Linked DNA regions of Chlorogloeopsis sp. ULAP01. The protein of the gene in region 1 interacts with the protein of each later gene in a pairwise test. Links are inferred from orthologs where the notes say so. Each region holds a gene or a part of one and is shown in the gene's direction. Other genes may lie near its edges. The genes, in order: rplK and prmA.

Region 1 (15,784 bases):
AAATATAGGCTTTTAATATTAGCCTCAAATTTGTCATAGTAAAAACATGACTTTAGTCACTGCTACATACGTGACTTTCTTGCCATGTGTCTTCCAAGCTTCAGTCTATAGGATAGTAATAGAGAAACAAGCTAGCGGTAAAAGGCTGATTTTGGTTGTTAAAAGCCTTATACCAACAAGCAGATGGAAAGTTAGTTAAAAACATTTATACTTTCTTTTTAGAATTACTAAGATTTCCATCGGTTACTCAGATTTTTCTGTATGTGACCAAATTCAATAGTATTGATCATTTTGTCTATTGATATAATTATATGTCTTTATTTATACAAGTATTTTGCATGAATATTGCTAGTATATTTTTCATTTTGCAGAGGATTCTCTAGTGTCTATGCCGCAGGTTACCTTAGTTGAAATTACTTGTTATATAGACGGGCTTTATAGCTACAAACTTCCTTGGTAGGAGCCAAATCCATGATTCGCGAAGGAAAAAAGCCGCGTAAATTCGTTCAAAATCCCGCTTTGATGTTGGGTTCACCTATCTATTGGCTAGCTAGCTTGCTAGGTATCGCGTTGCTAATCGGAGGTTGTGGCTCGTTTCCCAAAGAATCAGCCGAGGCTCAACAAGAGCGTCGTGGCTCACAAGCAGCTAGTGCAACGCCTGTGGATGTGGCAATCGCCCGCAAGGATTTACTGCAACAGCAACTAGAGTATACAGGCACTACTACACCATACCGGACTGTATCATTGCGATCGCAGGTGGAAGGAAGGCTTGTGGCTTTGAATGTAGATGTGGGGGATATACTCACACAAGGACAAATTGTTGGGCAGGTGGATGATGTGCTATTAAGGACAGCATTAAATCAAGCGGAAGCTGAACTAGCCGCCCTGCAATCAGAAGTAGCCAGAGCAAATACTCAAGTCAGTAATGCTCGTGCGGAAGTAGAGCGGGCGAGACTTGTAGTAACTCAAGCTCAAGCAGATGCACAAAGGCAAGAAAAACTTTTTAAAGAAGGAGCGATCGCCCAACAAGCGGCTGAACAAGCACGTACTACTGCCCAAACTGCTGTGCAAGCATTACGTGCCGCCGAAGAGCAAGTGCGTACAGAACAGCAAGCAGTAGCTGCTGCCAAAGGTAGATTAACTGCTCAAAAAGCTGTAGTGGCACAAGCACAAGAACGCAGATCCTATACAAGACTGACATCTCCAATTGCTGGTGCAGTATTAGAAAAGGTTACAGAACCAGGTAACCTTTTACAACCAGGCAATGAAGTATTAAAAATTGGTGATTTTAGCCGTGTTAAAGTTGCAGTTCAACTTTCTGAGTTAGAACTGGCAAATATTCAGGTAGGGCAATCTGTACAAGTGCGCTTAGATGCCTTTCCTAATGAAAGTTACATTGGTACGGTAACACGCATCTCCCCAGCAGCCGATACTACCGCTCGCTTAGTACCAGTGGAAATAGTGATTCCCAACAGTGATGGCAGAATTGGCAGTGGGCTGCTAGCCAGAGCAAGTTTTGTTAGTAAAGGAGAAGAACAAGTAGTAGTACCGTTGACAGCCATTCAGGGAGTACAGAAAGAACAAGAAAACCGAAATTTAAAATCGACAGACGAAAATACTCAGGGACAAGTATTTGTGGTGTCAAAAACAGAAGATTCAACAAAAGTTACAGCGAGAACCGTCACTTTGGGTAAACGTGCTGATGGCAAAGTAGAAGTTATATCTGGCTTACAACCAGGTGAAGCTTATGTAGTGCGGAGTGGCAAGCCGTTACAAGATGGTAATGCTGTAAGTCTTTCAATTCTCTCTGAGAAATTAGACTCAACTTCGACAGGGAAATAGAAATTGTTTTTGTCTGAATTTTAAATTTAGAAAAATGCAGCAAACAAAAAAGATTGGGGGATTTAGTATCAGTGCCCTTGCTATCCGCCAGCACATTGGCACACTCATGCTTACCTTGGCAGTGATTGTAATGGGTTTCTTTTTCATCACTAAACTACCAGTAGATTTGCTGCCATCAATTACTTATCCCCGGATTGGTGTGCGGGTACAAGCTCCTGGAATTTCACCTGAGGTAGGAGTTGATGAAATTACCAAACCATTAGAAGAAGCTTTTGCCGCAACTGAGGGCGTAGTGCAGGTTTTTTCCCAAACTCGTGAAGGGCAGGTAAATTTGGATCTGTTCTTTCTACCAGGAGGCAATATTGATCAAGCTCTCAATGATGCGACGGCGGCATTTAACAGAGCTAGAAGTGGTTTGCCAGATACTATCGAAGAACCCCGCATATTTAAATTCGATCCCTCCCAATCACCTGTTTACGAAATGGCGTTGACTTCGCCTTCTTTAGAAGGTGTTGATTTGCGGGTATTTGCCGAAGAAGAATTAGCCCGCGAGCTAAGTGTGGTGTCAGGAGTGGCAGGGGTAGATGTATCGGGAGGAGTACAAGAAGAAGTCAGAGTCAATATTGATTTAGATCGCTTGCAAGCTCTTGGTGTTGGTTTAACAGATGTACTCAATGAACTGACAAGCCGTAACCAAGATATTTCTGGCGGTAGAATTTTTGGACAAAATTCCGAACCTCTCACCCGCACTGTCGGGCGTTTTAAAGACGCTAAAGAAATCCGTAATCTTTCTTTTGAAGTTTCTTCCCCTTCCCCCACTTCCTCTACTTCAGGGCAAGTACAAGGCACTACCCCTACTACTTCCCCGCTTCCCAGACGTGTGTATCTGCGTGACTTTGCTGAGGTTATTGACGGTACCGAAAACCAACGTCTGTTCGTCTTACTCAACGGAGAATCGGCAGTCAAAATCAGCATTCAAAAACAACCAGATGCCAACACCATCGATGTTGTTGATGGAGTGAAAAAGCGACTGGAAGAATTGAGACAATCTGGTGTTGTTCCACAAGAGGCAGTTCTCACACCTACTTTGGATGAGTCACGATTTATTCGCAATTCTATTGCTAACGTCACTACTTCCGGGTTAGTAGGAGCAGCACTTGCCGCGATCGCTGTTTTGTTATTTCTCGGTTCAGTACGGCAAACTCTAATTATTGTATTTGCTATTCCTTTGGCAACCCTCGCTGCAATCATTTTGATGGGATTATTTGGCTTATCCCTAAATATTTTCAGCTTGGGTGGTTTGGCATTGGGTGTGGGTATTGTGGTGGATAACTCCATCGTGATGTTGGAGAATATTGCCGAGGGTGCAGGCATGACTCCCGGCAAAGATACGAGAACTCGCCTTAGCCCACTGCGACTGATTCAACAGGCAGAACAAAGTAGCCAGGAAGTAGAATCAGCATTGCTGGCTTCTACTAGCACGAATTTAGTTGCTGTATTGCCGTTTTTGTTGATTGGTGGCTTTATTTCACTACTATTCAATGAGTTAGTTCTCACTATTAGTTTTTCTGTTGCCGCTTCTATCCTGATTGCTGTAACCGTAGTGCCGATGCTCACTTCTCGAATGCTGGCATGGCGCTTTTCCAGTGGTATGAGTGATTTCTGGTTTTTACGGGAGTTTAATAGTCGTTTTGATGCCGCAACCAGAGGATATAGCGCTTTGTTGAGTAAAATATTGCGTTTTCGATTGTTAACAGTGGCGATCGCTATTATCCTACTTGGTGGTGGCAGCTTGTGGATGATACCGCAAATTTCCCAAGAGATTTTACCCCGTATTAATACCGGACAAGCCAATTTATTCGCTCAATTTCCTCCCGGTACTCCTTTAGAAAATAATCAAAAAGTCATGGCTGCGGTTAATGATATCCTCAGCCGTCAGCCAGAAACAGAATACGTATTTTCAACAATTGGAGGTGGTTTATTTGGTAGCAATACTACTGAAAACCCCTTGCGGAGTTCCAGTACCATCACCCTCAAACCTGGTTCAGACGTAGAAGCCTATGTGGAACGAGTTACTCAAGAGTTTAACAAACTAAATTTAGCCGGTATTCGCTTACGTTTATCTCCCGGACAAGTACGAGGTTTAATTCTCACTAATTCTCCCGTTCGTGGTGCTGAAGTTGATATTATCCTGCAAGGAAATGACGCAGACACCTTACAAAAAGCCGGAGAGCAATTACTGGCAAATTTGGAAGAAAAAGTCACCTTAGCTAGATTTCGTCCCGATGCAGATGCGCGTCAACCAGAAATTCAGATTCTTCCCGACTGGGAGCGGGTTGCAGCTTTGGGATTGACTACTAGAGAAATTGGTGACACAATCGCAACTGCAATTCAAGGTAGCGTACCCACACAGTTGCAACGGGGCAATCGTCTTGTAGATGTGCGGGTGCAATTAGATGAAGAATCTGTGCAAACACCTTCGCAACTACAAAGATTGCCTTTATTTGTGGAAAATAATCGCCAAGTGCGCCTGAGCGATGTGGCAAGTATTGTAGATGCCCAAGCTCCTGGAGAAATTCAACGCATTAACCAGCGTCAGGTGTACATTATTGCTGGGAATTTGACGGAAGGAGCAAGTCTTAGCGATGCCCAAGCACAGGTAGATAATGTATTAAACAGTTTCCAATTTCCTCAAGGTGTGAGTGTCTTGCCCAGTTCCACCGCAGAATCTAATCGGCAATTGCAAAATTCTCTACAGTTGTTAGGGGGATTGGCTAGCTTTTTAGTTTTCGTAGTCATGGCAGTGCAATATAATTCACTGATTGACCCCTTAGTAATTATGTTTACTATCCCACTAGCATTAGCTGGGGGTGTTTTTGGCCTTTATATTACCCAAACAGCCATTGGCGCAACGGTAATTGTTGGTGCTGTGTTACTTGTTGGTATCGTTGTTAACAATGCTATCATCATGGTTGAATTGGCAAACCAAATTCGGGAACGGGAAGAAATTAGCCGTAAAGCAGCAATTTTACAAGCTGCTCCCCAACGTTTACGCCCAATCTTGATGACTACAATCACTACTGTTTTGGGTATGTTTCCTTTAGCATTGGGAATTGGGGAAGGTTCAGAATTTCTTCAACCTTTAGGTATTGTCGTATTTGCGGGGTTGTCTTTGGCAACACTGTTAACGTTGTTTATTATTCCCTGTTTTTATGTTCTGCTGCATGATGCTTTGAGTTGGAAATGGGTGAAGCCTATATTAATGCAATTGCGTTTGTTCAGGAAAATCTAAACCCAGAAGCTACCAACTGCCCCCATCACTACCACCTCCACAGTCTCCACCACCAACGCCGCCACTATCACCACCCCAACTACCACCCGTATCCCCATCACTTGAGTAGTCTGAATTAATTCTAGGAATTGATTCAACTTTAGCCTGATAATAATTACAGTGGTGGCATTTTACAAATATTACCCGCTATTTTTTCTTTCTTAACCTATTTGCCAATATTGAAACAACATTTATACCACGGCAGAAAAAAGCGATTTTTTCGGAAAAACTTTAATTCACGGGTATATTACAAGAACTATATCCTGAGTAGGAGGAATTATAAACTCCTGTTTAGTTAAAGGTGTAAGGGTGATTTCAAAATAGGAATTCACTTTTTTTGATTGCAATATGTGTGGTATAGGGGCGAAACAAAACAGTGATCATCATTACATTCTTATCTGTGATGATGTTCCTGAAAATTGCTTTTTTCTTGAAACGGTTCTCAAATTGGAGGGTTATGATGTTGAAATTGTAAATAGCGGAACAGCAGCACTGGCTAAAGTTGAAGCTAGTCAACCCGCTCTTTTGCTGCTAGATTTGATGATGCCAGATATAGACGGATACGAAGTTGCTCGTCGCATTCAGCAAAACCCGACTTTAGAATCTCTTCCTATTGTGTTGATTACGGCTTATGAAGAAGCTCTGATTAATGAAGAGTGTGAAGTCAGGTTGGCTGGAATTATCCGCAAGCCTATTGATCCTGATGAATTATTAAATCAGGTTCAGGCAATTTTGATGTCCAAAAATTAGATCCATTCTAGTTTTAGGCAAAAGATAAAAAATAAACTTTAATTACTCTATATCAATCTTTGGTAATATATTTACCAAAGATTTGACATTTGTTAATCGTTCTAGAGTTAGTACCATGAATAATTCAAAAACGTTATATTTTAAATAATAAAAACCGCTAGCTAGCATATATTATTTTTAAGATTCAATTAGTGAATTACTGGGATTTTAAAAAAGATAGATTACTGTAGCAAGTACTCCCAACTTAATTCATGATTTCCTATAGGCTCTATTTGAGAAATAAACTATTTGAGAAATAAAGATAAGTTTCTAATGTTATTAGATATTAGCCTCTGCTTTTGAGGCTAGAGTGATGATGTGACTCTTAGATAGCGATCGCCAAAAATTTAGAATTTTCTAACGCATGCATACATATTTACGTACTAGAGATGTAATTAACTTTTGCAGCACATCCCATTCCAAATTGGTGAAGCTTTGAGCGGTTGATTTAAGTGCTGGCTATACTATCCAAGTAGGTTAATAGCTGTATTGCTTATGGGCTACCAAGGACAATGCGATCGCCTGTATGTAATTCCTAGCTATCCTGCAACAAAAGCATTAGTTACTTAAGTTGCTCTTGACTTCATAAATAGTAATTAACTATACATATAAAATATCAATTCTTTACATACAAGATTGAGAAAATATAGTAAATTTTTAAACATTAAGAGACTTTCATCATTATGTTAAACAGCTTTCACACTGATTTTGTGCAGCTAGAATAATAATAAGCTTTGCTTATAATTAGTTAGAAATTGAATTATAAACATCTTTGTCTATTTCTATCTAACTATGAAGATAGTGAAAAATCATAATTGTTCTCAATGCCAACTGAAACAATACAAAGTTTGGTAATTTTTGTGCTTTTAATTCAGTTTATTGTAGTCATTTAATTTCCGGTACAACTTTTTTTAGGAAAGTAATATAGAGGCTTGAGATTCAATGTTGCAATCAACTATTAACAATCGTTACAAGATTGTTAAAGTTTTAGGAGAAGGTGGTTTTGGTAAAACTTTTTTAGCAGAAGACACACATTTGCCTTCTGGTCGTTGTTGCGTCATTAAACAGCTAAAACCTGTTACTAATAATCCGCAAATATACCAAATGGTTCAAGACAGGTTTAGACGAGAAGCAGCTATATTGGAGGATTTGGGCAATAGTAACAATCGCATTCCCAATTTGTATGCTTATTTTTCAGAACAAGATAATTTTTATTTAGTTCAAGAATACATTGAAGGCAAAACTCTCACTGAGAAAGTACAAACCGAAGGGGTAATGAATGAGAGTGCCGTGCGAGAAATTCTTAAAAGTTTGTTATATGTTCTCAACTTCGTACACAGCAGACATATTATCCACCGGGACATTAAACCAGATAATATAATTTTGAGGAGTTCGGATAACATACCAGTACTGATTGATTTTGGTGCAGTGCGAGAATCAATGGGTACAGTATTGAATTCTCAGGGCAATCCTACCAGTTCGATTGTAATTGGTACACCAGGATTTATGCCTCCAGAGCAAGCAGCTGGCAGACCTGTTTATAGTAGCGATTTATACAGTTTAGCCTTGACGATGATTTATCTGTTGACTGGGAAAATGCCGCATGAGTTAGAGACAGATCCCAGAACAGCAAACATTATCTGGCATCAATATGCAATAAATGTTAGTCCGAGTTTGCGAATGATTTTGGATCGGGCGATCGCTTATAACCCAGGTGTTAGTATAGCCCCTTCGCCAGAGGCTCGCTATGCCACAGCCAGAGAAATGATTGACGCTTTGCAGTCTCCTGCTGCTGATTATGTTGCTCCTACAGTACCTTCTTTCCAATACAACTCTGGTAAATACTATTCTCCACCGCCTACAGTTGTAAATTCTGGTGGTAACCCACCTCAATATATTTCACCTAGTACACCTACAAATTCTAGGTCGAATTCGTCAGCAAGCAGTAATCCTCCTCAGTACGTCTCGCCGGGTACACCAATAAATTCTGACTCGATGTGGGTAGGTGGAGGCGGTACATTTAATACCTCTGTTTCTGTACCGCTCGAAATTCAAGGTTGGAATTGGGGAGCATTTCTCATATCGCCTTTGTGGTGTCTAACTAACCAAGTCTGGATTGGTTTAATTTCCTGGATACCCTATCTCGGCTTACCAATGCCTTTTATTCTAGGTGCAAAAGGAAATGTGTGGGCTTGGAGAAGTAGACAGTGGCGAAGCGTACAAGATTTTAAAGCCCATCAAAGAGCTTGGGCAAAAGCAGCAATTATTGTTTACTCAAGCTTTGCAGCTTTATTTATACTTTTAGCTTTTATTGGTGCCAATCTTCCAGAAGAAGACAATTCTTCTAATACTAACAACTCAAGCTTGAACCAATCGAACTCTAGTCCTAACCCTACTCCTAGCCAATCAGATCCTCCTAGTTCTTCAAACTCAACAACTGAAACAGGCATATTTGAGGAAGTTGAAATTAGCAACCTTGATACGTACACCTACAAGACAGGTCTATTCTCAATTGATATTCCTCAAGGATGGACTCTCAAAGATAATAGTAATGCAAATGAAGTAATTATATATTGGCTGGACAACACTAAAAATGCTCTAGTTCAGGTTAACGTTTTCATTGTAGAACGCGAGCTAGATCAGGAGCAGTTGACTACTATGTTAAAAAATTTCATCAACAATTTTGCTGCTTCCCAAACAAACTTGACGATGAATCAACCTGTACGCCAATCCGACAATAGTGTCAGAATTACTTGGAGGTATACAACTCAAACTCAAGGTTTTTCAGGAAGGCTAACAGTTAATAGCTTTATTAAACATCAAGGCAATAAAGTTTCGATTGACTCCTATGTTGTACCTAGCGAGCAATACGAAAAGCTTTTACCAGCTATTAACCAAGTTATTGGTAGTTACAAGCTTAATGCTTCGGCTCCTTTAAATCTTTAAGTAGTTAGTAAAGACGGGATGAACCGAAGCGTTTGTACAAGTAGTGGTTAGTTGTTAATTATTAGCTATTAACCATTAACAGTCATTTTTTCACTAACTCTAAATACACCGCTAGATTTTCCTGATGAACGCGAGTAACATCTAACCACTCTAAGTTTTGATGCGCCTTTATTTTCCACTCATTTAGAGCTTCTGAATTACTCAATAAATTTACTAAGGCGGCAGCCAAAGCTTTACTATCTTTTGCTGGTATTAAAATGCCAGCTTTTCCATTGTCTAAAGCTTCCGGTATGCCATCGACTTGAGTGGCAATAATAGCACAACTAGCTTCACGTGCTTCTGAAAGTACAAGACCGAAGGGTTCACGGTGAGATGCTAACACGAATATGTCACAAGCTAGCAAATAGCGTTGAGGTTCAGCTTGAAAGCCTTCAAAATGAATGCGGGAGGTGAAGGCAGTTTGACTTGCCTGTGTTTCAAATAAGTGGCGATCAGGACCATTTCCAATAAGATACAAATGGGCTTCAGGAAAATCTGAGGCAATTTGTCCAAAAGCTGCAATTAACTCAGTTATACCCTTACGCTGATACATCCCTGCCACAGTGGCGATCGCGGGACGTTGTAATGGTAAAGGTTGATACTCTTGTAACGGACGACTGCGGGGACTACCGAGAGTACCGTTGCATATCACCCGCAACTTTTCTTGATGAATACCACGCCGTGCCATAGACTCGGCAACTGCTGTACTCACAGCAACTACTCTATCGGCAAGTCCCATTAGTATGCTGGCTCGTTGAAATTCGTTATGTACCGTGGCAACTAAACCGTATCCACCTTTATTTCTGAGTAAACCTGCTAGCACAACTCCTGTCATCATGTGGGCATGGACTATATTCGGTTGAAACTCTTGTATAATTGACCGATATCCTACAGCCGCTTTAATAATATTAATTGGCTTCCTACTTTGATCGAGTTGGTAGTGCTTAACACCAAAACTTGTTAGTAAGGCTTCGTATTCTCCCCCTCCTGAAATAACTGCTACCTCAAAACCGCTTTTTGCCTGCAAACAAGCAAGGTCTACAGTTACATTTACAATGCCGTTACCAATTTCTTGAATGTGATTCAATATATGTATTATTCGCATAATATTTGAGATGAATCTAAGAAATTAATATATAGCAATCCTAAATCATTGATAAAACTCTTCCTTCTTTGTGTAGTTTGTGTACTACCATGCGGAAAGGCGCTTCGCGTCTATGTGGTTAGTTAGTTCCAGCATCTTTTTATAAATTAGATAGGACTGCTATAGCTTTATATATGAATACCTTAATATTAATTGATGATAAGAGTTTAGCTTTATATAAATTTAATCAAACTAGAGCTAATATCAAGTAAATATGTAGCTGCTATTTTTAGAATATAAAAAATAAAAATATGTAAATCAGAGTGTAGCATTCCCAGAAAAAATAGAAAACAAAACTAGAAAATTAGCTCTCTGACTTCTTAAAGAAGTCGGAGAGCTATAATATGAAAGCAAAAAAATTCTATACTTAATCCCTAAATTGCTTTGCATGGTAATTTTGATGAATGTGTTTTAAATTGTGCATTTTCCCGTTGAATCATTTAATTAATACATATTTTTGAATTTGAGTGCTGCTGAAATTTCGGCGGTTCAATAGAGCATGAAACAAAAGACTCCAGGCTTGCCAAGAAAAGATTGCAGGAATAGCAGAAAAAATTATACTGTTAAAGCTCTGAAGATTTTTCTGTTTTAAAGCTACGAGCAACCAATGCAATTTCAAATAATTTTGAATATCTTTAAGAGCAGGAATGTGAGCATAGTGCTTTTCGCTAACCAAAGAGTAAATCTTCTCCTTCATCACAGAATTAGTCTTTAGGCGCCGAGACAAAGAGAACTTATGATTGCAAGCACCTTGCCATATAGTTCGGTAAGTAAGGCATTGATTAATAAAAATTGCATCACCAAACTTAGCAATATTAATCCAAGAATCAATATCATCACAATTGGTATCAAGTTGAGAATCCCAACCGCCTGTTTTTAAGAAGACATCACGACGACAAGCTACCTGTACAGGTGTACCAAATGGAAGAAGTTCGAGCAGCATACCGTAATGAATATCTGCTTGTGGAGTGTAAAAAGCTAACCCGGCACCTAATTGTGGTGTACGGCTAAGTTCAACTTCATGTTCATTAATTTGAGCAGCCATACAAGATGCGATCACAGCTTGGGGACGAAGTGCGATCGCTCGTGCCATTTCCTCCAGACAATTGGGAGCTAAGTAGTCGTCATCATCCAAAAACTTAATCCAATCACCACTGGACTTAAGAACACCCGCATTCACAGTTGCTGCATGCCCAGAGTTAACCTGATTACGATGGTACACAAAGCGAAAGTTTCCACTCTCTAAAAATTTTTCTCTACAATAACTTAAGTACTCTTGGGTGCCATCTGAGGAACAGTCATCAGCCACAACCACTTCACAGGGAATAGTTTGCCTCAAAGCAGAGTCTATCGCTCTTTTCAGCAAATCCAAACGGTTGTAAGTTGTAATCACTATGCTAAATTTCATACGTTTTCTACCTATGGCACACTTTTGTGACATCACATTTTCTTAATTTGATGACACAACAGGTGAAAACGTCATCAGTTTAATCCACTAGACTGATATAGGGTTGAAGATTTATTATGGATGATTGTGAGTTTTTCTGTAGACTATGAACGCTCAAGAAATAATCCGCTCTATTGAAGCGGAACAGCTAAAATCAAATCTGCCCAATATATATGTGGGCGACACAGTTAAAGTGGGTGTCAAAATTAAAGAAGGAGACAAATACCGTGTACAGCCCTACGAAGGAGTTGTAATTGCCATGCGTAATGGCGGAATTAATGAAACCATTACAGTTCGCCGTGTATTTCAAGGCATTGGTGTTGAGCGGGTATTTTTGGTTCATTCTCCTCGCATAGACAGCATCAAAGTAGTACGTCGTGGTAAAGTTCGGCGTGCTAAACTTTACTATCTACGCAATCGTGTTGGCAAGGCTACTCGGATTAAGCAGCGCTTTGACCGTGCTTTGTAATCGATAATGTAGAGTATGGGACAAAGATTCACACAAACAGCGGCATCAGCCGCTAATTTGTCTCCCGAAGTCAAAAATAAAGTTAACAAAAAACGCCAAATTGGGTTAAACTAGAAAAAGTCTGATGCAATAACTGAATCAAAGACAGCGTGTGCGCTCTTAGTTCAGTTGGTAGAACGCAGGTCTCCAAAACCTGATGTCGGGGGTTCAAGTCCTCCAGGGCGCGCTGTAAACGAAAAACCCGAATCGAGTGCAATAGTGGTTGAAAAGACAAGCAACCAGCACTTTTGATTTCGGGTATAATTGTTTTATTTGCAGCTTTTTTTCAAGCAATTATTTAAAGTTCAGAAATAAAGTTGCGATCGCCTATAGAAATTAAATGAAAATTAGCATTTAATGGCTGTATCAGCTATGGGGGGGAGTAAAAGTACCGTGGCCAAGAAAAACGAAGCAGAAATCCAAGAAACTACTAGCAATGGGTTTAGCTTAGGCAACTTCTTTCAAGGACTGAAAGAAGAATTTGAAAAAGTTGTTTGGCCCAGTCGCAGACAGTTAGTGAGCGAATCAGCAGCTGTCTTGCTGATGGTATCCCTATCGGCATCTGTGCTTTTTTTGGTTGATAAATTTTTTACTTGGGCAGCACAACAGGTATTCGGATGACTTCTGCAACAGACGAAGAACACAATTTTCTTGTGCAGTCAGAGGAAACACAAGAACGTATGGCAGCAGAGCATGAAGCTCGCTGGTATGCCGTACAAGTAGCCTCTGGTTGTGAAAAACGTGTGAAGACTAACTTAGAACAGCGCATCCAGTCGTTTGATGTAGCTGATAAAATTCTTCAGGTAGAAATTCCGCACACACCAGCAGTAAAAATCCGTAAAGATGGTAGTCGTCAACATACAGAAGAGAAAGTCTTCCCTGGCTATGTACTAGTCAGAATGGTGATGGATGATGACTCCTGGCAGGTAGTACGGAATACCTCCCATGTAATTAATTTTGTGGGAGCAGAGCAAAAGCGTGGCGGTGGTAAAGGCCGCGGTCACGTCAAACCAGTGCCGCTAGGTCATGCAGAAGTAGAACGAATCTTCAAACAGACTAGCGAACAAGAGCCAATTGTCAAAATTGACATGGCGACTGGTGATAAGATAGTCGTGCTTTCTGGCCCATTTAAGGACTTTGAAGGCGAGGTGATAGAAGTTAGTCCAGAACGAAGCAAGCTCAAAGCTTTACTTTCGATTTTTGGACGAGATACACCTGTAGAATTGGAATTTAATCAGGTTCAGAAACAGAGTTAATTAGAAATGGCGAAAAAAGTAGTAGCGGTCATTAAACTGGCCCTTAACGCTGGGAAAGCCAACCCAGCACCGCCAGTCGGCCCTGCCTTGGGTCAGCACGGCGTTAACATCATGATGTTTTGTAAGGAGTACAACGCCAAAACAGCAGATCAAGCTGGGACGGTGATACCTGTAGAAATTTCGGTTTATGAAGATCGGAGTTTCACATTTGTACTCAAAACACCTCCGGCATCGGTGTTGATTACTAAAGCGGCAAAAATCGACAAAGGTTCTAGTGAACCTAACAAAAGAAAAGTTGGGTCAATTACACAGGAACAACTACGGCAAATTGCTCAAACTAAATTGCCCGATCTCAATGCCAATGATATTGATGCGGCAATGAAAATTATTGCAGGCACTGCCAAGAATATGGGCGTAACCGTGACAGATTAGTTAATGGTCATTGGTCATTAGTCATTAGGAAAGACAATGGCAAAGGACAAATGACAAAATCTAAAATCCAAAATCCAAAAATTTTCGGGGGAGAGAATTTACCTCGTTAAATACCCCAGGAGAGAGAAATGGCAAAGAAAGTATCGTGTCGTTTGCAGGCGCTATTAGAAAAAGTTGAAGATAGGGAGTATGCTCCTATCGATGCTTTAAATCTTTTAAAAGAGACAGCAACAGCAAAGTTTCCCGAAGCAGCTGAAGCACACATTCGGCTAGGAATTGATCCAAAGTATACAGACCAACAACTGCGAACAACAGTAGTACTGCCCAAAGGTACAGGACAAGAAGTACGGGTGGCAGTGATTGCAAGAGGGGAAAAGGTAACAGAAGCAACTAACGCAGGTGCTGATGTTGTCGGTTCAGAAGAACTGATTGACGAAATTCAAAAGGGCAGGATGGATTTTGACAAGCTGATTGCCACACCGGATGTGATGCCGCAAGTAGCAAAGCTTGGTAAATTACTTGGCCCTCGTGGCTTGATGCCATCGCCAAAGGGTGGAACAGTAACATTTGACATCGCAAGTGCGATCGCTGAGTTCAAAGCTGGTAAACTAGAATTTCGTGCCGATCGCACAGGTATTGTGCATGTTATGTTTGGTAAGGCATCCTTCTCGCCAGAAGATTTACTGGTAAACTTAAAGGCGTTGCAAGAAACTATCGACCGCAACCGTCCTTCAGGAGCCAAAGGCCGTTATTGGCGCACAGTATATGTGTCTGCCACAATGGGGCCATCAATCAAAGTTGATATCAACGCCCTGCGCGATTTGAAATTAACTGAAGCAGCGTAAATTTAGTCATTAGTCAATGGTCATTAGTCATTGGCAAAAAACAAATGACTAATGACAAATGGCAACGGACACAACTAAATAACCAAAGCCGGAGACAGCAGGTGCCATTGGCTTAATATCCTGCCGAGGTTTGTATTCCAATTGCTTGAGGTTTTACCTATTGAAGGTGTAGGCATTCTGGCACTAGGAATCAGGCGTATAAAATTCGCCCCTCAAGTTAAACCCCGGCTTTAGCAGCTGGGGTTTATTGTTTTCGCTACTGGCTAATTGCTAATTGTTAATGGCTAATAGTAAATCGCAATGAACAATTAGCAATTAACAAATTCCTTCCAAGGAGGTGAAACAAGAATGGGTAGAACCATAGAAAACAAAAAAGCGATCGTGAGTGAACTCAAAGAAACTTTGGGTGAGTCACAATTAGCACTGGTAATCGACTACCAGGGGCTAACGGTTGCTGAAATTACCGATTTGCGCAGGCGCTTGCGACCAACTGGCACTGTTTGTAAGGTAACAAAGAATACTCTGATGGGTATTGCCATCGAAGAAGATGAAAAATGGCAACCGATGTCGGAATTGCTCAAGGGTTCTTCCGCCTTTTTGTTAGTAAAAGAGGATTTCTCTGCTGCAATTAAGGCTTACCAAGATTTCCAGAAAGCTACCAAGAAGACAGAACTTCGTGGCGGCGTTATGGAAGGGCGTCTGCTCAAAGAACCAGATGTCAAAGCGCTGGGTGATTTACCTTCCAAAGAGCAACTTATGGCGCAAATTGCTGGAGCAATCAATGCTTTGGCAACAAAGATTGCCGTTGGAGTCAACGAGGTTCCCAGTTCGCTGGCTCGTGCTTTACAAGCATATGCCGACAAAGACAAAGGCGGCGAAGAAGTTAGTGGTTAATAGCTAATAGCTAATGGTGAAGCAGCGTTGCGCGGGTTAAGCGCGTTGTAGTACCTGGCGTCGGGTTAAGCGCGTCGTAGCACCTGCTGAACCCGAAGGGCTAATTGCAATCAACAATTAACAATTAGCAATTAACAACTACAAACAATCAACAAATTCACATTACAGGAGTTATATCAATGTCCGCAGCAACTGATGAAATTTTGGAAAAATTGAAAACCCTAAGTTTGCTAGAAGCAGCTGAGTTAGTAAAGCAAATTGAAGAAGCCTTTGGTGTTAGTGCTGCTGCACCTGCTGGTGGCATGATGATG
Region 2 (15,641 bases), on another replicon or contig:
TAGATGCCTTAGCAAGAAAGTGGCGGGCTGTGATTTGCGAACAAGAATTTCGTGAAGACTTGCTTAACGGTTCAGTCAAAGGGATTATGCAGCGTTTAAATACAATGCCGACGTTTCCGAAAATTTTAGCCGCACCAGTTTTAATGTATATTCTCAAGCAGGGGATAAACAATTTTTGTGAGCCATTGGATGTATTGTTGGAGTAAATGGTTTAGAACTCCCAGCACTGATACCCTGGTAATTAAGGCAAAACTGATTTCAAACAAACAAAGTTATATCCAGTTATACCAATGAATTACCTGATTGCCGTATTATCAGACCGTATCCAAGCAGAAGCTGCTTACTTAGCCTTAGAAAAAGAAGGCATAAAAGGCACAATTTTAGGTAAAGGCTACAAATCAGCCGATGAATTTGGCTTAATCGATCCTAAAGAACCAGCTAAAAAGCAAGCCAGGTTAATGGCATTCTGGCTCATACCCTTTGGATTTTTTGCCGGAACGACTTTCAGCATTATTACCGGGTTAAACACCTTTGCTTGGGCAGGTGACATTGGCAATCACATCATTGGAGGATTGTTAGGAGCTGGTAGTGGTGCTTTGGGTAGCCTGTTTGTAGGTGGTGGAATTGGCTTAATCGTCGGTAGTGGTGATGCTTTACCGTACCGCAACCGCTTGAATGAAGGTAAATACTTAATAGCGGTTCAAGGCTCCGAAACTCTGATTCGCCAAGCAAACCGCATTTTACGTCAATATGAGCCAGAAAATATTCAAGGTTATCAACAATAGTTAATGGCTAATGACTAATAGCTGATAGCAATTAACGATTAACAATTAACAAATCATTAGTAATGCTACCAAGGGAAGAAATTTTAAAAGGTGTTGAAAATCGAGATGCTTTAGCTCGTGTCATCGATCAAGCCGAACAAGCCATTAAAACTTGGGAAGTGATTTTGACAGATTTTCTGTCTCCGCCAGAGTTGGCTGAAATTCAGCAGGTATTTGGTCGATTAACAGAAGTACAATTGCTAGCGTGGGGAGGATATCCGCAAGCAGAACGTCAAAGAATAGCGATCGCTCGTTCTGAGCTTCCTCTCGATATATCTCAAGTCACGATCGCCGCACTAGATATCGCTGGTAATTTTCTATTTGATACTGCCACTCACCGCGACTTTTTGGGTGCAATGCTGGGAACCGGTATTGTTCGCGAAAAGACAGGAGATATTATTGTTTTGGGCGAACGCGGAGCACAAGCAATAGTTGTACCGGAATTAGTAGACTTTTTAGAGATGAACCTCAAACAGGTGCGATCGGTTCCTGTGAAAACTCAGCGTATCGATTTAAGCGAGTTAAAGGTGCGCGAACCGAAGAAAAAAGAATTAACCACCGTGGAGGCATCTTTGCGTTTAGATGCGATCGCCTCGGCTGGATTTAGTATGTCTCGCAGTAAAATGGTGGAATTAATAGATGCAGGTGATGTACGAGTGAATTGGAAAGACATCACTCAAGCTAGTTCTCAAGTCAAAACAGGTGACTTAATAGCAATCCGTGGCAAAGGGCGTTTAGAAGTTGGTGATATTGCTATTACCAAGAAAGATAGATATCGCGTCCAACTCATACGTTATATGTAGGAGATAGTAGAGGCGGGTTTAGAAGATAAATTATCTTTTTTAACCGAAAGATAATCAATAAAACCCGCCCTTACAGTAATTGGTAATTAGTAAACAGTAATTTAGTGAGTCAGTATACTAACCACCAATGATTATCTGATAACTAATGACTATTGACTATTAACTATTAACTCTTACACCTTAAATTGTTTTTCCAAAATATTCACTAAAGTTGTGCGTGGAACAAAACCAGCTAATTTAGTGATTAAATGAGTCGTCAAACCACCAATTACCACAGTAGAATCACCTCTTTCCAAAGCTTTTAGCGTTTCCTGCACAACCTCCTTGGCTGTAGATATTTTATTTGTTCTTCCTGCTAGTTCTGGAGGAAATTTAGCTTCAGTAAAAAAGTTTGTTTCAACTGGCCCCGGACAAGAGACTAAAATGCGGATACCATAGTGGCGATTTTCTGCCCACAATGCTTCGCTAAAATTGCGAACAAAAGCTTTGCTGGCGGAGTAAACAGAAAGGTATGGGATCGGTTGAAATGCAGCTAAAGAAGATACATTAATGATGCTGCCTGAGCGGCGCTGTCGCATCAGAGGTAGAAATTTATGGGTTAAATGGACTAATGCCAAAACATTTAATTGTACCATCTTAATTTGCCTTTCTTCGTCTGTTTCGGCAAAGTCTCCATAATCAGCAAAACCAGCATTGTTAATTAATAAGTCAATCGTCAATCCCTGTTGTTGAGTGAAATCAAACACCGCACTAGTAGCGCCTGTTTCTGTCAAATCTGTGACTATAATGTCAACTTGAATTTGATAATTTTCTTGTAGTTCTTTTGCCAGTTGGTTTAACTTTTCTTGAGAACGAGCAACGAGCACAAGATTTGTATTGCGTGCGGCTAGTTCCTCTGCAAATGCTTTTCCAATGCCATCAGAGGCTCCTGTAATTAAAGCAGTCGGCATTCTCGGTACTAAAATAATTTGTTAATCACTTTACAGATACTAACAATATTTAGTTGGAAGTTTGAACCGCCTATAGTCATATACCCAACAAGGCAAAGCAGCACCAGGTTATTTATATATTTTTCGTTATCGACGGGAATACTAAAATCATAAATTCCTGAGTTTTTTATGTCCCGTCTCAAAAAGCGAGCTTTTGAAATATTGAGTGCTGAAGTTGAAAAATGTGGCAGTGATGGCGAGATTGGCAAAACCGAGTGCCTAATCGTTATGAAACGCTTAGAAAAACTGCGGCGAGAAAAAGGTCATCCTGCTAATGTAGATGAGTTACGCGATACAGTTGTAGATGTATTTCCCCAATTCAGCGAAAAGGCAATTAAGCAAGCTGCAAAAGCCAATCACCCATCTGCCATTTTCAGCAAAATAAAATGGGCGACTATTTTAGTCACAACTGTGACTGGAGTAGTGTGGGTGGTAAATTTACCCTATCCTATGATTCGCTGGCCTATTACCAAAACAGCGCCAATTCTGCTACTACCTAGTTTTATTAGTATGGATCGTAACTATCGTGGAGCGGTAAATTACGTTGAACAAGCAGATCAGCTCATCAATAAAGCTACAAGCCAAGCTGATATTGAGCGTGGTGCAAACAAAGTTAAAGCAGCACAAAAGCATCTGGATCATCTACCAGTTTGGTTTCTGGGGTACTATCCTCAAGCTTACTGTCGCTTCTTTAGCTGCACTTGGAAGTTTACCTTGGATGAGTTTGAAGACGCTCGTCGCCAGGTAGCGCGGATGGATGCAAAAGTTTTTCAAGAAAAAAATGCTTTTACACTATTAACCAAAGCAGAAAACGTTCTGGGGGTTGCAAAGCAGCAATACGAACAAGCCAAGAATGCACAAGAACAACAGAAGGCGCTCGCATCTATGCAAGCGGCGCTGGATTCTCTAAAGCAAATACCAGAAGAAACACTAGCAGGAAAAACGGCACAAACAAAGCTAAAAGCCTACGAGCGCGATTTTGGTAAAGTCACTCACAAGATTACAGGGAATAGCCAGACAGGTTCATTAATTGAGGCTGCAAAAGTATTTGCCTTGCAAGCTGCACAAGTTTCACAAAATTCACCCCATCCAGCCGAAAAATGGCAACAAGTAGAAAAATTGTGGGTTGAAGCAATTGAACGGCTGCAAAAAATTCAAGTAGAAGAACCAAATTATTTGGAAGCACAAAAGCTACTAGCTGCATATCAGAGCAACTTAGGTATTGTGCAATTTCGCAAGCAAGCAGAAACCGAGTCAACCCAAGCCCTCAACAAAGCTAACGAGCAAATCCAAAGACTGGTTGCTTACCCTCCTACAGATCGCAATCAATTCAAAGGTGAGTTAATGGGAGTTATCAATGAACTGAAAACTGTTAAACCAGGGACAATTGCTTACCCAGAAGCACAACAACTGCTCATATCAGCACAACAAAGGTTACAACAGTAGCTTTTTGTGGAAGAAGTTGCTTTTTTAAAGAAATATATGTTATGCTTACAAATCTGAAAACGGACGTATAGCTCAGTTGGTTAGAGCGCTACGTTGACATCGTAGAGGTCACTGGTTCGAATCCAGTTACGTCCATTTCCTTATGAAGATGTGGTAATCTTAAGTGGCTGAAAGAGAGCTAGATATGGTTCATAACGGTATAGACGATTGCGCTGCCAACCAGTGATTTCTCTAAGAAATCCAAGCTCTACAAACTGCTCTACTGTTTTGCTGGCTGTAACGTAAGCGCACTGAAGATGTTCTTCTACTAGCCTGACAGTCACTATGGGTTGCTGAAACAGAAAGTCTAATAAACGCAAACCGTAATTACTGCTAGAAATTTTCTGACCGATGATTTCCCGATGAGTCTCGCGTAGGTTAAGAATTGAGCGGGCGGTTGCCGTCGCAGACTGACTAACCTCAAAAACGCCTCGCAAGAAAAATTTTAACCACCCTTCCCAATCTCCATCTGTACGGATAGCCATAAGTCGGTCATAGTATTCTATTCTATGGGCTTTTAGATAGTGACTGAGGTATAAAAGGGGCCGCTGTAAAATTCCTCGCTCACATAGTAAAAAGGTGATTAACAAGCGTCCCATACGCCCATTACCATCTAAAAACGGGTGGATAGTCTCAAACTGCGCGTGAGCTAGCCCACATAGGATAAGTACAGGGAAAGATTTAGTATCATGCAAAAATTTCTCCAGGTTGTCTAAAGCTTGGTTCATCTCTGTAATTGGCGGTGGAATGAAAGAAGCAGTAGCTAAGTTACAACCTGTTGCACCAATCCAGTTTTGACTTGTACGAAACTCACCAGGAGTCCGATCGCCTCCCCTTACTCCGTCAACTAAATGGGCGTGGATCTCTCGAATTAGGCGCAGACAAAGCGGAAATTCCTTTAGGCGTTCCAACCCATAATTCATGGCTCGGATATAATTGACTACCTCTTCTACATCTTTGGGAATTTCCTGATTTTTGACATCGATTTCAAACTGAAGCACGTCTTCTAAGGTGCTTTGAGTTCCTTCAATCTGCGAACTCAGTACCGCTTCTTGACGGACATACATTGCTACAAACAAGTCAGGATTGGGGAGAATCGAGGTAGAACCATCAAGTCTGCCTAAGGCGCGATCGGCATCGGATAGCAGACGGATCAGTTCTAGATCATCCAACTTTATAGGCGGATCTGGAGGTAAGGGAGCCGGGAGAAATGCACTGTAGCCTTCAACTTGTTTTACATATCGACCACTTCGCATAATATAAACAGATGAGTAAGAGTCTTATTTTAGTGCCGTGAAATAAGTCAGCAAGTTTTAAATCTTATTTTATTTATAGCCTATTTTATAAAATAAGATTTGGCTTTGACTATCATTACTCCTTGTCACGCATTTTTACGACGGTTAATTTGATGTAAGTGTTGAATCGCCCATTCGTGCATTGCATATAAGATTGGTTTGAGACTTTCTCCTAAAGGTGTCAGCGAATATTCGACTTTTGGGGGAATTTGCGGATAAATTTCGCGATGAATAATACCATCTTCTTCTAATTCCCGGAGTTGCTGCGTCAGCATTTTTTGTGTAATTCCTGGTAGCGATCGCGTAGGAACTCAACAAGTATGATCCAATCGCTTTTGAAATTTTTAATAAAATAATGAGTATTTGCGCCCTTGATGGTTTATATTTACCGAGGGAGTGGTACTAAGTCTATGCACCTTCAGTGATGGAGGTCTTTGTAACTAAGACTCTCACACAATCACCAAGGGGTATAGCTGGTTGGTGTTGGATTATTGGCAAATTCATACCACTTGCTTAATTGGTGCAGATAAACATTAAACTTATAAATTCTACCAACCGCATTACCTCTAGCTTAAAACTCAAAGTATCATGTCTAAGGTTCTCGTCTCCGATCCGATTGACCAAGCTGGGATTGATATTTTATCCCAAGTTGCCACTGTTGATATCAAAACAAATCTCAAACCAGAAGAACTAGTACAAATCATTGGTGATTACGATGCACTAATGATTCGTTCTGGTACTCGCGTTACTAAAGAAATTATTGAAGCTGGCACGCAGCTAAAAATTATTGGGCGCGCCGGCGTGGGTGTAGATAATGTGGATGTTCCCGCCGCTACCCGTAAAGGGATTGTAGTTGTCAATTCTCCAGAGGGCAACACGATCGCCGCAGCTGAACACGCACTAGCAATGATGTTGTCTTTGTCTCGCTACATCCCTGATGCTAATGTATCTGTAAAACGCGGCGAGTGGGATCGCAAAAGCTTCATTGGAGCAGAAGTATACAAAAAAACTCTTGGCGTAATCGGCTTGGGTAAAATCGGCTCTCACGTTGCCAATGTTGCCAAAGCAATGGGCATGAAACTGCTTGCCTACGATCCCTTCATTTCTACAGAACGAGCAGAACAAATCGGCTGTCAACTGGTAGATCTGGATTTATTGGTACAGCAAGCAGACTACATCACGCTGCATATGCCTAAAACTCCAGAAACTACCCACCTCATCGATGCTAAAATGCTGGCAAAAATGAAACCCACTGCTCGGATTATCAATTGCGCTCGTGGTGGCATCATTGATGAAGAAGCTTTAGCTGTGGCTCTCAAACAAGGACAAATTGCCGGTGCTGCTCTGGATGTGTTTGAATCAGAACCATTAGGAGAATCTTCCTTAAGAGCTTTGGGTAAAGAAATTATCCTCACTCCCCATTTAGGTGCATCGACGACAGAAGCACAAGTGAATGTAGCTATTGATGTTGCCGAACAAATTCGGGATGTATTGTTAGGATTACCAGCGCGATCGGCAGTCAACATTCCTGGACTTGGCCCTGATATATTGGAAGAACTCAAACCCTATATGCAGTTGGCAGAAACTCTCGGTAAGCTGGTGGGACAGCTAGCTGGAGGTAGGGTAGAATTACTCAATGTTAGACTACAAGGTGAACTAGCAACCAATAAGAGTCAGCCTTTGGTTGTTGCATCCCTAAAAGGGCTTCTTTACCAAGCACTGCGGGAACGAGTAAATTATGTAAATGCTACCCTTGAAGCGAAAGAACGAGGAATTCGCGTCATTGAAACACGCGATGCTGCAATTAAAGATTACGCAGGTTCTTTGCATCTAGAAGCTACAGGTTCTTTGGGTACTCACTCTGTGACTGGTGCTTTGTTGGGTGATGGAGAAATCCGCCTGACTAACATTGATGGTTTCCCTGTTAACGTTCCTCCCAGCCAGCATATGCTGTTTACCCTCCACCGAGATATGCCGGGAATTATTGGTAAACTTGGTTCCCTCTTGGGCAGCTTTAATGTCAATATTGCCAGTATGCAGGTAGGTAGGAAAATTGTTCGCGGTGATGCAGTGATGGTTCTCAGTCTTGATGATCCTTTACCTGATGGGATTTTGGCTGAGATTATCAAAGTACCCGGTATTCGGGATGCTTATACAGTAACTTTGTAGGCATTAGCTGTTGGCAATTAGCAATTGGCTAATGGTTAACAGCTAATAGCTAATTGCTAATTGCTCCTTATGGCTAATACTTGGTGGGAACTACAGATTTTTTGTGAGCCAGACTTAGAAGATTCTATTTTTTGGCGGCTAGGGGTTTTTGGTTGTCGTGGTACAGCCAGCGAACAAAAAGGAAATTACAGTCTGGTTAAGGCTTACTTGCCGATATTTCAAGCACAGCTTTTGGATTTAGCAGCACTATCATTGTGGCTGCGTCAAGACGCCGTTTGCATGGGAATTTCTGCACCCACCATGCATTGGCAGTTGATTGATGAACAAGATTGGGCAAGTAGTTGGAAACAATACTGGCAACCGCAGGAAATTGGCGATCGCTTTTTGATTAATCCTGCATGGCAGCCACCTCCAGCAAACAGTGATCGCTTGCTAATCCTGCTCGATCCTGGTATGGCTTTTGGTACGGGTACTCACGCTACAACTCAATTATGTTTGGAATCTTTAGAAATGCGGTTGGGTAATGCTCTGACTCAGGTACAGGGAGGAGATGGAGTAATTGCCGATATTGGTTGTGGTTCGGGAATTCTCTCTATCGGTGCGTTGAAATTGGGAGCAAAAAAAGTTTACGCGGTAGATAACGATCCCTTAGCAGTGCAATCTACGGAAGAAAATCGCGCCCTCAATAATATCGAGCCTGAAAGCTTAGTGGTGGCGCAAGGAAGTGTAGATGTTTTGACAAAACTGGTTGCAGAGCCAGTTGATGGTATTGTTTGCAATATTTTGGCTGATGTAATTATTGAACTAGTACCACAGATGAGTGCGATCGCCAAAGCTACAACTTGGGCTATTTTTAGCGGTATTTTAGTTGAACAGTCGCAAGCTGTTGCCGACACTTTAGAAAAACATGGTTGGATAGTAGCGACTTTGTGGAAACGTAAAGAATGGTGTTGTTTGAATGCACGGCGCTCTTAAGAAAACCTTTGTAGAGACGGAATATATCGCGTCTCTACATCTGGATTTATATCGCGATTGAGCAACGCTGTTTCAAAAAATGCATCTAAGTAGAAGGCAAATGGCAGTAGATACGTTTGCCGTCAGGCGTTGCGTTAGCTAGTGGCTACTTACCCGACGGAAAGCCGGGCAAAGCCCGTCTACAGAAGTCACTTCGCGCCTACCGAAGGTAGGCAGAAGGTAAAAGGCTGTTCCCATCTGCTTTCTGTGAAGTTGCCATTTTACATTTAATCATGTCTGCCTACTTATAAAATCAAGAGAATACAGCAGAACTCAGAAGTAAAACAGCTTCTATACTTGGCTACCAGACATATGTTGTGTACTTTACCAAACAGCAGAACCGCTATATTTGTAAGCCACAAATGCTTACACTCTAGTCACATCTTCCTGATTTAACTGCTGCTCCACCTTACTAATAGCAGCATTCAGCCCAGCAAGTTTTGTCTCTAAATCATCTCGCATTGTTTTAAGGAATCTCAACTTCCGCTCTAGCTGAGTCTTACGAGAAACAGACTCTCCACCATAGCAAGAGTTATACCAAACATTAAAGGGAAACATAGTTATCCTGTTTAAATCAAACCCTACTTAAATTTTGACTAAAATTATTGTGAGATGAGGGAGAAGAATATAGAGGGAAAACCGAATAATACCAAATTTTGGATTTTGGATTAAAACGTTTATTTTCTTTACGGCTGTAAAAATCTATTGTACCTTGTAGTATTCGTTCAGCCCACTGTAAAATTTCCGGAATACTAATTTTATTTTCTGTATCAGGCGCCCAGTAGTATTCATGAATATCTATTAAATCTTCTGCTTGAGAATTAGCCGAATTGATTCTGACAAAACTTTCTGTCCAAGGATAGCCTGTTGATAATTTTCGCTTTTTAATTAGATGTTCTAACTGAATCTGTAAATTTTGTGATTTTAAGAATTAGATTAAGTTCTGGGCAAAATAGTCCATAGTTTCAAATGGACTTTGTTCTCCAACGCCGTGAATGACAAGAAATGCTGTACGACCTTTAGGAAATTTAATATTAACATCTTGATTGTTCATATTAATTCACATTTACTTGCAAAATCTTAATTTTTCAAATCTGCCTTATTTATTCAGTTCAAAAAGCATCTATAGCAACCCGATTTGATTACTGAATCACTTGTAGAGACAGGTGACAGGGAAAAGGGGATAGACAATAAAGAATAACAGTGTACTGAGCTTTTTTCAAAAATTAAATAGGAATCCTATATTAAATAAATTCAGCATTAATAGAGATTATTTCGGAATTGTGAAAAGCAGATTTAGATTGGATGAAAAATAGGTTATTAAAATGAATACTGGTTTATAACTGCAATTAATAGAGCAATCATTAGATTAAACACCTTTTATAATCTTATTTAGCAATATTTACTGGATTACAGAGAATAAAGCTTCCTCTCCGACTTTCGATATAGTGATCCCAAAAAAAATATGAAGTAAATTACGAAATATAGTGGTTCGTCAATAAAAAGACTGGCAATTTTAAAGTCACGAACTACACTGCCTATTTTTGCTGAATAGGCAGAGACTTGATTAGGGAGAAAATACTTATGACTACAGTTATAAAAGAAACTTTTTTATCAACTTCTAAAGAACGATCGCTCATCCTCTGGTTCGACGAAGTTGGCATTGCTGATATACCTCTAGTTGGGGGCAAGAACGCATCTTTAGGCGAAATGATTCAGCAACTGATACCCAAAGGAATCAAAGTTCCGATTGGATTTGCAACTACTGCTTATGCCTATCGTTATTTCATTCAATCAGCAGGGTTAGAAGCAAAGCTCCGCAAACTCTTTGTTGACTTAGATGTAGATAATGTCAGGAATTTACGAGAACGGGGAAAAAAAGCGCGATCACTCATTTTGCAAACACCATTTCCACCGCAATTGCAGGATGCGATCGCTAAAGCCTACCAAAGCCTCTGCGAACTATACAATCCAGATACAGATGTGGCTGTTCGCTCCAGTGCCACCGCAGAAGACTTACCTGATGCTAGTTTTGCTGGGCAACAAGAAACCTATCTTAACGTTACTGGTGTGAAAGGAGTTTTAGCAGCTTGTCATCAATGCTTTGCTTCCCTATTTACTGATCGCGCTATTTCCTATCGCCACATCAAAGGATTCGACCACTTTAACATTGCTCTCGCTGTTGGTGTGCAAAAAATGGTGCGTTCCGACTTAGCATCTTCTGGAGTCATGTTTTCCATAGAAACGGAAACAGGCTTCAAAGATGCTGCGCTAATTACAGCAGCCTATGGCTTGGGTGAAAATGTGGTTCAAGGAACTGTTAATCCTGATGAATATTATGTATTTAAACCAACTTTAAAAGCAGGATTTCGCCCCATTATTGATAAAAAATTGGGTAGTAAAGAATTAAAAATGGTCTATGATAACAGCTCTAAATCTACTAAAAATATAGCAGTTTCAAGCGAGGAAAAAAGTAAGTTTGTTCTCTATGATGATGAGATTTTACAACTAGCACGGTGGGCGTGTTTGATTGAAAACTATTATTCTCAAATCAACGGCACTTACACACCGATGGATATCGAATGGGCAAAAGATGGCATCACTAAAGAATTGTTTGTCGTACAAGCACGTCCGGAAACGGTACAATCTCAGAGAAAACAGAATGTCTTGCAAAGTTATCGTCTTTTAGTAGAAGACGCGGAGAGGAAAAATGTCCCCACACCGCTTGTGACGGGAAGAGCCGTAGGTTCAGCCATCAGTCAAGGTAAAGTACGAGTAATTCTGGAAGCCGACAAAATTGAGAAATTTCAGCCAGGAGAAGTATTGGTAACCGAAAGAACAGATCCTGACTGGGAACCAATTATGAAAAAAGCTAGTGCGATTATTACTAATTCTGGTGGACGCACTTGTCACGCCGCCATTATCGCACGGGAATTAGGTGTACCTGCAATTGTCGGATGTGGTAATGCTACAGAAATCTTGAAAACTGGTCAAGAGGTGACTGTTTCTTGTGCTGAAGGAGAAGAAGGGCGGGTGTATACAGGATTGTTACCTTTTGAAGTACAAGAAGTTCTTTTAGAGGATTTGCCTCGTACCCGCACGCAAATTTTGATGAATGTGGGCAATCCCCAGGAAGCCTTTAATTTATCTGCCATTCCCAATGATGGGGTAGGTTTAGCGCGAACAGAATTTATTATTGCCAACCACATCCAAACTCATCCAATGGCATTGATTCATTACGAGCAGCTAGAAGATGAATCTGTGAAGGAAAAAATAGCGGCAATTACTGCACTTTACGATGATAAACCCCAGTATTTCGTTGATAAATTGGCACAAGGCATAGGTAGAATTGCTGCGGCATTTTATCCCAAGCCAGTAATTGTCAGGATGTCAGATTTTAAGAGTAACGAATATGCCAATTTACTAGGAGGGAAACAGTTTGAACCTGATGAAGAAAATCCCATGCTGGGTTGGCGAGGAGCAGCACGTTACTATGATGAAGGTTATAGTCAAGCTTTTGCCTTAGAGTGTAAAGCCATCAAACGAGTCAGGGATGAGATGGGTTTGACAAATGTGATTCCCATGATTCCCTTTTGTCGTACACCCGATGAAGGACGTCTGGTGTTAGCAGAAATGGCAAAAAATGGGTTAAAGCAAGGTGAAAATGACTTGCAAGTCTATGTAATGTGCGAGTTACCCAATAATGTCATAATGGCTGAAGAGTTTGCTGAGGTTTTTGATGGTTTTTCCATTGGTTCTAATGACCTCACTCAGTTGACATTGGGATTAGATAGAGATTCGGCATTGGTAGCGCGGTTATTTGACGAGCGCAGTCAGGGAGTAAAGCGAATGGTGAAAATGGCGATCGCATCTGCAAAAAAACATCATCGCAAAATCGGTATTTGCGGGCAAGCACCTAGCGATTATCCAGAATTTGCCCAGTTTTTGGTAGAACAGGGAATTGATTCCATCAGTCTCAATCCTGATTCGCTACTCAAAACTATGCTAGAAGTAGCAAAAGTGGAACAGCAAACTCATCCAGACAAAGCAGATTCCTGAGTCTGGCGGGTGGCAAGTGTCCATGTATATTCCTAAATAAAGTGAGATTTAACCAAGTCTTTCAGCAATGAGTGCAACTACAATTAAGCCGAAACGATTTGATTATCAACTGTGGCGGAGATTTGTGACGCTTGCCAAGCCTTACTGGTTTTCTGAACAAAAGTGGAGAGCTAGAGGGCTATTAGCGCTGTTGATTTTGTTGGCATTATTAGTTAACGTCATCAATGTCAGTATCAGCTTTATTTTCAGAAACATTGATACTTCGCTAGCAACTTTTCCTCAAACAGGAAATACAACAACCTTTTGGCGATTTATCGCTATTTATGCGGGACTTTTAGTAATTGGGACTCCGATTGTTGTCATGTTCAGCTATATCCAAGATAAGCTGGGATTGTACTGGCGGGATTGGCTGACAAACCGTTTTCTGGATAAATATTTCCAAAACCGTGCCTATTACAAAATTAATTTTAATGAGAATATTGATAATCCAGATCAACGTATTTCTGAAGACATTAGGTCATTTACCCGCACCAGCTTAACTTTCTTACTACTGATTCTGACATCAATTGTGACTCTAGTTTCTTTTACTGGAGTCTTATTATCTATTTCTGTTTACCTATCAATTGCATTGATTGTATATGCAATTGTTGGGACAATAGTCACAGCTTGGATCGGTCAACGTTTAATTGGCATTAACTTCAATCAACTTAGAAAAGAGGCAGACTTTCGTTACGGTTTAGTTCATGTTCGAGATAATGCTGAATCCATCGCTTTTTACCAAGGTGAATTTCAAGAATCTCTGCAACTTAGACAGCGCTTTTTGTTAGCAATCCGCAACTTTGATTTATTAATCAATTGGCAGCGAAATTTGGGTTTCTTTACTCAAAGTTATAACTATTTTGTTTCTGCACTACCTTATATTGTAATTGCACCCATCTACTTTGCAGGTCAAACTGATTTTGGCACATTTACCCAAGCAGCAATTGCCTTCCAGCAAATTTTCAATGCTTTGTCTGTGATCGTAAGTCAGTTTGAAAACCTCACCGCTTTTGCCGCCGGGATTGAACGTATGGGTGGTTTGGCTGATGCTCTAGAAATACAATCAAAGCCGCAGCCTGGAATGACAACTATCGACACAACAGAAGACTCCCAGCTTGCCTTACGACATCTAACGTTACTGACTCCCAACTATGAACGTACTTTGGTGAGGGAACTGTCACTCAGCTTGCAGCCAGGGGAAGGTTTGGTTATTGTTGGCAACAGTGGTAGTGGTAAAAGTTCCTTATTGAGGGCGATCGCAGGATTATGGAATGCGGGTACAGGACAAATTATTCGTCCACCTTTAGCACAGATGATGTTCTTGCCGCAACGTCCTTATATGGTGTTGGGTTCTTTGCGAAGTCAGTTACTTTACCCCAAAACTAGCGGCGAAATTAGTGAAAGCAAGATGCATGAGGTACTAGAGCAGGTAAACTTAATCGACTTGCCAGAAAGAGTGGGAGGCTTTGACATAGAGTTAGACTGGTCGGGTGTATTATCTTTGGGAGAACAACAACGCCTTGCCTTCGCGAGACTGCTGTTGAACATACCCAACTACGCCATCTTAGATGAAGCAACTAGCGCCCTCGATCTTGCCAACGAACAAAAGCTGTATCAGCAACTGCGGACACAGCAAGCTACCTTGATCAGCGTCGGACACCGCCCTAGCTTGCTACAATACCACGAGTACGTATTAGAACTGGATGGAAACTCTAATTGGCAGTTGCTACCTACCGAGGAATACACAACTAACCTTAGTGCATTTAGCTAATTAGATTTTCAAATTTTTGCTGTTCAAGCTAGATATCCCGAAAACCGCTTTTAGGTGGGAAAATGACGAAACAGCCAATTAAAAAGATTAATTATTGGTTTTGGTTAGGCATCGCAGGTATCTTTATTCTCTCGCTTGCCCTGCGGTTTTGGGGACTAGAGAGATTTAATACCTTGGTATTTGATGAAGTTTACTACGCCACTTTTGGCAATAACTACCTTACCCACAAACCTTTTTTTGATGGTCATCCACCACTAGGTAAACTGATTATTGCAGTGGGAATATGGCTTGGCAGTCACTTTCCCTTTGGACAAGATATGGTAAATGGGCTGACGGGTTCGGTGCGATCGCCTTGGAGTTATCGTTGGATTAATGCTCTGTTTGGCTCATTTATTCCCTTAATTATCACTGGCATTGCCTATCAGTTAAGTTATCGCCGCAGCTTTGCTTTACTTGCTGGTTTGTTCGCAGCCACCGACGGCATATTTATAGTTGAGTCTCGTTATGCCCTCATCAATATCTACATCGTCGTGTTTGGATTGCTAGGGCAGTGGTTGTTTTTATTAGCACTAGCAAAACAAAGACAGCAACGCAGATTTTATTTAGTACTTGCTGGTATTGCTTTTGGTGCTGCTATTGCCACGAAATGGAATGGTTTGTGGTTTCTTTTGGGTATTTATCTGCTTTGGATATTCGCTTGGGCGTGGAAAATTCTCATCGCCAGACATCAAGTAACTGATGTAAATAATCACTCCTCTGCCACACCTGCCACACAATCTAATGTCAACATTACCAATGGCAGACACAACCTTCATTTATGGGAATCTGATCAGAATTTATCACCACTACAAAACTTAACCCAGCTTAATATTTTTCAGATTGCTTTTTACTTGGGAATTCTCCCAGTTGTAATCTACAGTTTGATTTGGATTCCTCACTTACTTATAGACACAAGATTTAATTTTATTGAAGTTCACCAACAAATTTTATCGTTTCATGAGGGTTTAGGCGGTAACACTTCTAAAGTACATCCTTACTGTGCTCCTTGGTATACATGGCCTTTGATGATTAGACCAATGGCATACTTGTACCAAACAGCAACAAGTTTAACAGAACCACTACCCGTAATGGGGCCACCTTTACCTACGGGGACTGGAGAAGTAGTTTATGATGTCCATGCTATGGGCAATCCT

The links.
Region 2: the proteins of rplK (region 1) and prmA interact in binary tests that used the Escherichia coli proteins (3 or more experiments, as listed by UniProt). The link is inferred for Chlorogloeopsis sp. ULAP01 from one-to-one orthologs.

Annotation. Positions count from the first base shown.
Region 1 is NZ_JAUDRH010000006.1:287,914-303,697, forward strand. The notes cover bases 12,022-15,021. They hold rplK (50S ribosomal protein L11), read left to right. Parts: upstream 12,022-13,308; coding sequence 13,309-13,734; downstream 13,735-15,021. Other genes in these bases: secE (preprotein translocase subunit SecE), read left to right, coding at 12,440-12,667; nusG (transcription termination/antitermination protein NusG), read left to right, coding at 12,664-13,302; rplA (50S ribosomal protein L1), read left to right, coding at 13,863-14,579; rplJ (50S ribosomal protein L10), read left to right, coding at 14,928-15,021. Also shown: QUB80_RS14060 (efflux RND transporter periplasmic adaptor subunit), read left to right, coding at 472-1,842; QUB80_RS14065 (efflux RND transporter permease subunit), read left to right, coding at 1,877-5,134; QUB80_RS14070 (hypothetical protein), read right to left, coding at 5,131-5,271; QUB80_RS14075 (response regulator), read left to right, coding at 5,522-5,923; QUB80_RS14080 (serine/threonine-protein kinase), read left to right, coding at 6,905-8,908; QUB80_RS14085 (glycosyltransferase), read right to left, coding at 8,991-10,052; QUB80_RS14090 (glycosyltransferase family 2 protein), read right to left, coding at 10,528-11,499; rplS (50S ribosomal protein L19), read left to right, coding at 11,645-12,007; more of rplJ, read left to right, coding at 15,022-15,473; rplL (50S ribosomal protein L7/L12), read left to right, coding at 15,653-15,784. UniProt on the Escherichia coli protein: Forms part of the ribosomal stalk which helps the ribosome interact with GTP-bound translation factors.
Region 2 is NZ_JAUDRH010000008.1:116,789-132,429, forward strand. Bases 6,731-9,587 are described here. They hold prmA (50S ribosomal protein L11 methyltransferase), read left to right. Parts: upstream 6,731-7,634; coding sequence 7,635-8,540; downstream 8,541-9,587. Other genes in these bases: serA (phosphoglycerate dehydrogenase), read left to right, coding at 6,731-7,565; QUB80_RS17375 (hypothetical protein), read right to left, coding at 8,946-9,137. Outside these bases: QUB80_RS17325 (hypothetical protein), read left to right, coding at 1-206; QUB80_RS17330 (hypothetical protein), read left to right, coding at 291-785; QUB80_RS17335 (photosystem II electron transport protein, Sll1252 family), read left to right, coding at 848-1,627; QUB80_RS17340 (SDR family NAD(P)-dependent oxidoreductase), read right to left, coding at 1,801-2,577; QUB80_RS17345 (hypothetical protein), read left to right, coding at 2,746-4,062; QUB80_RS17355 (Fic family protein), read right to left, coding at 4,203-5,357; more of serA, read left to right, coding at 5,985-6,730; ppsA (phosphoenolpyruvate synthase), read left to right, coding at 10,164-12,638; QUB80_RS17385 (ABC transporter ATP-binding protein/permease), read left to right, coding at 12,706-14,448; QUB80_RS17390 (dolichyl-phosphate-mannose--protein mannosyltransferase), read left to right, coding at 14,511-15,641. UniProt on the Escherichia coli protein: Methylates ribosomal protein L11.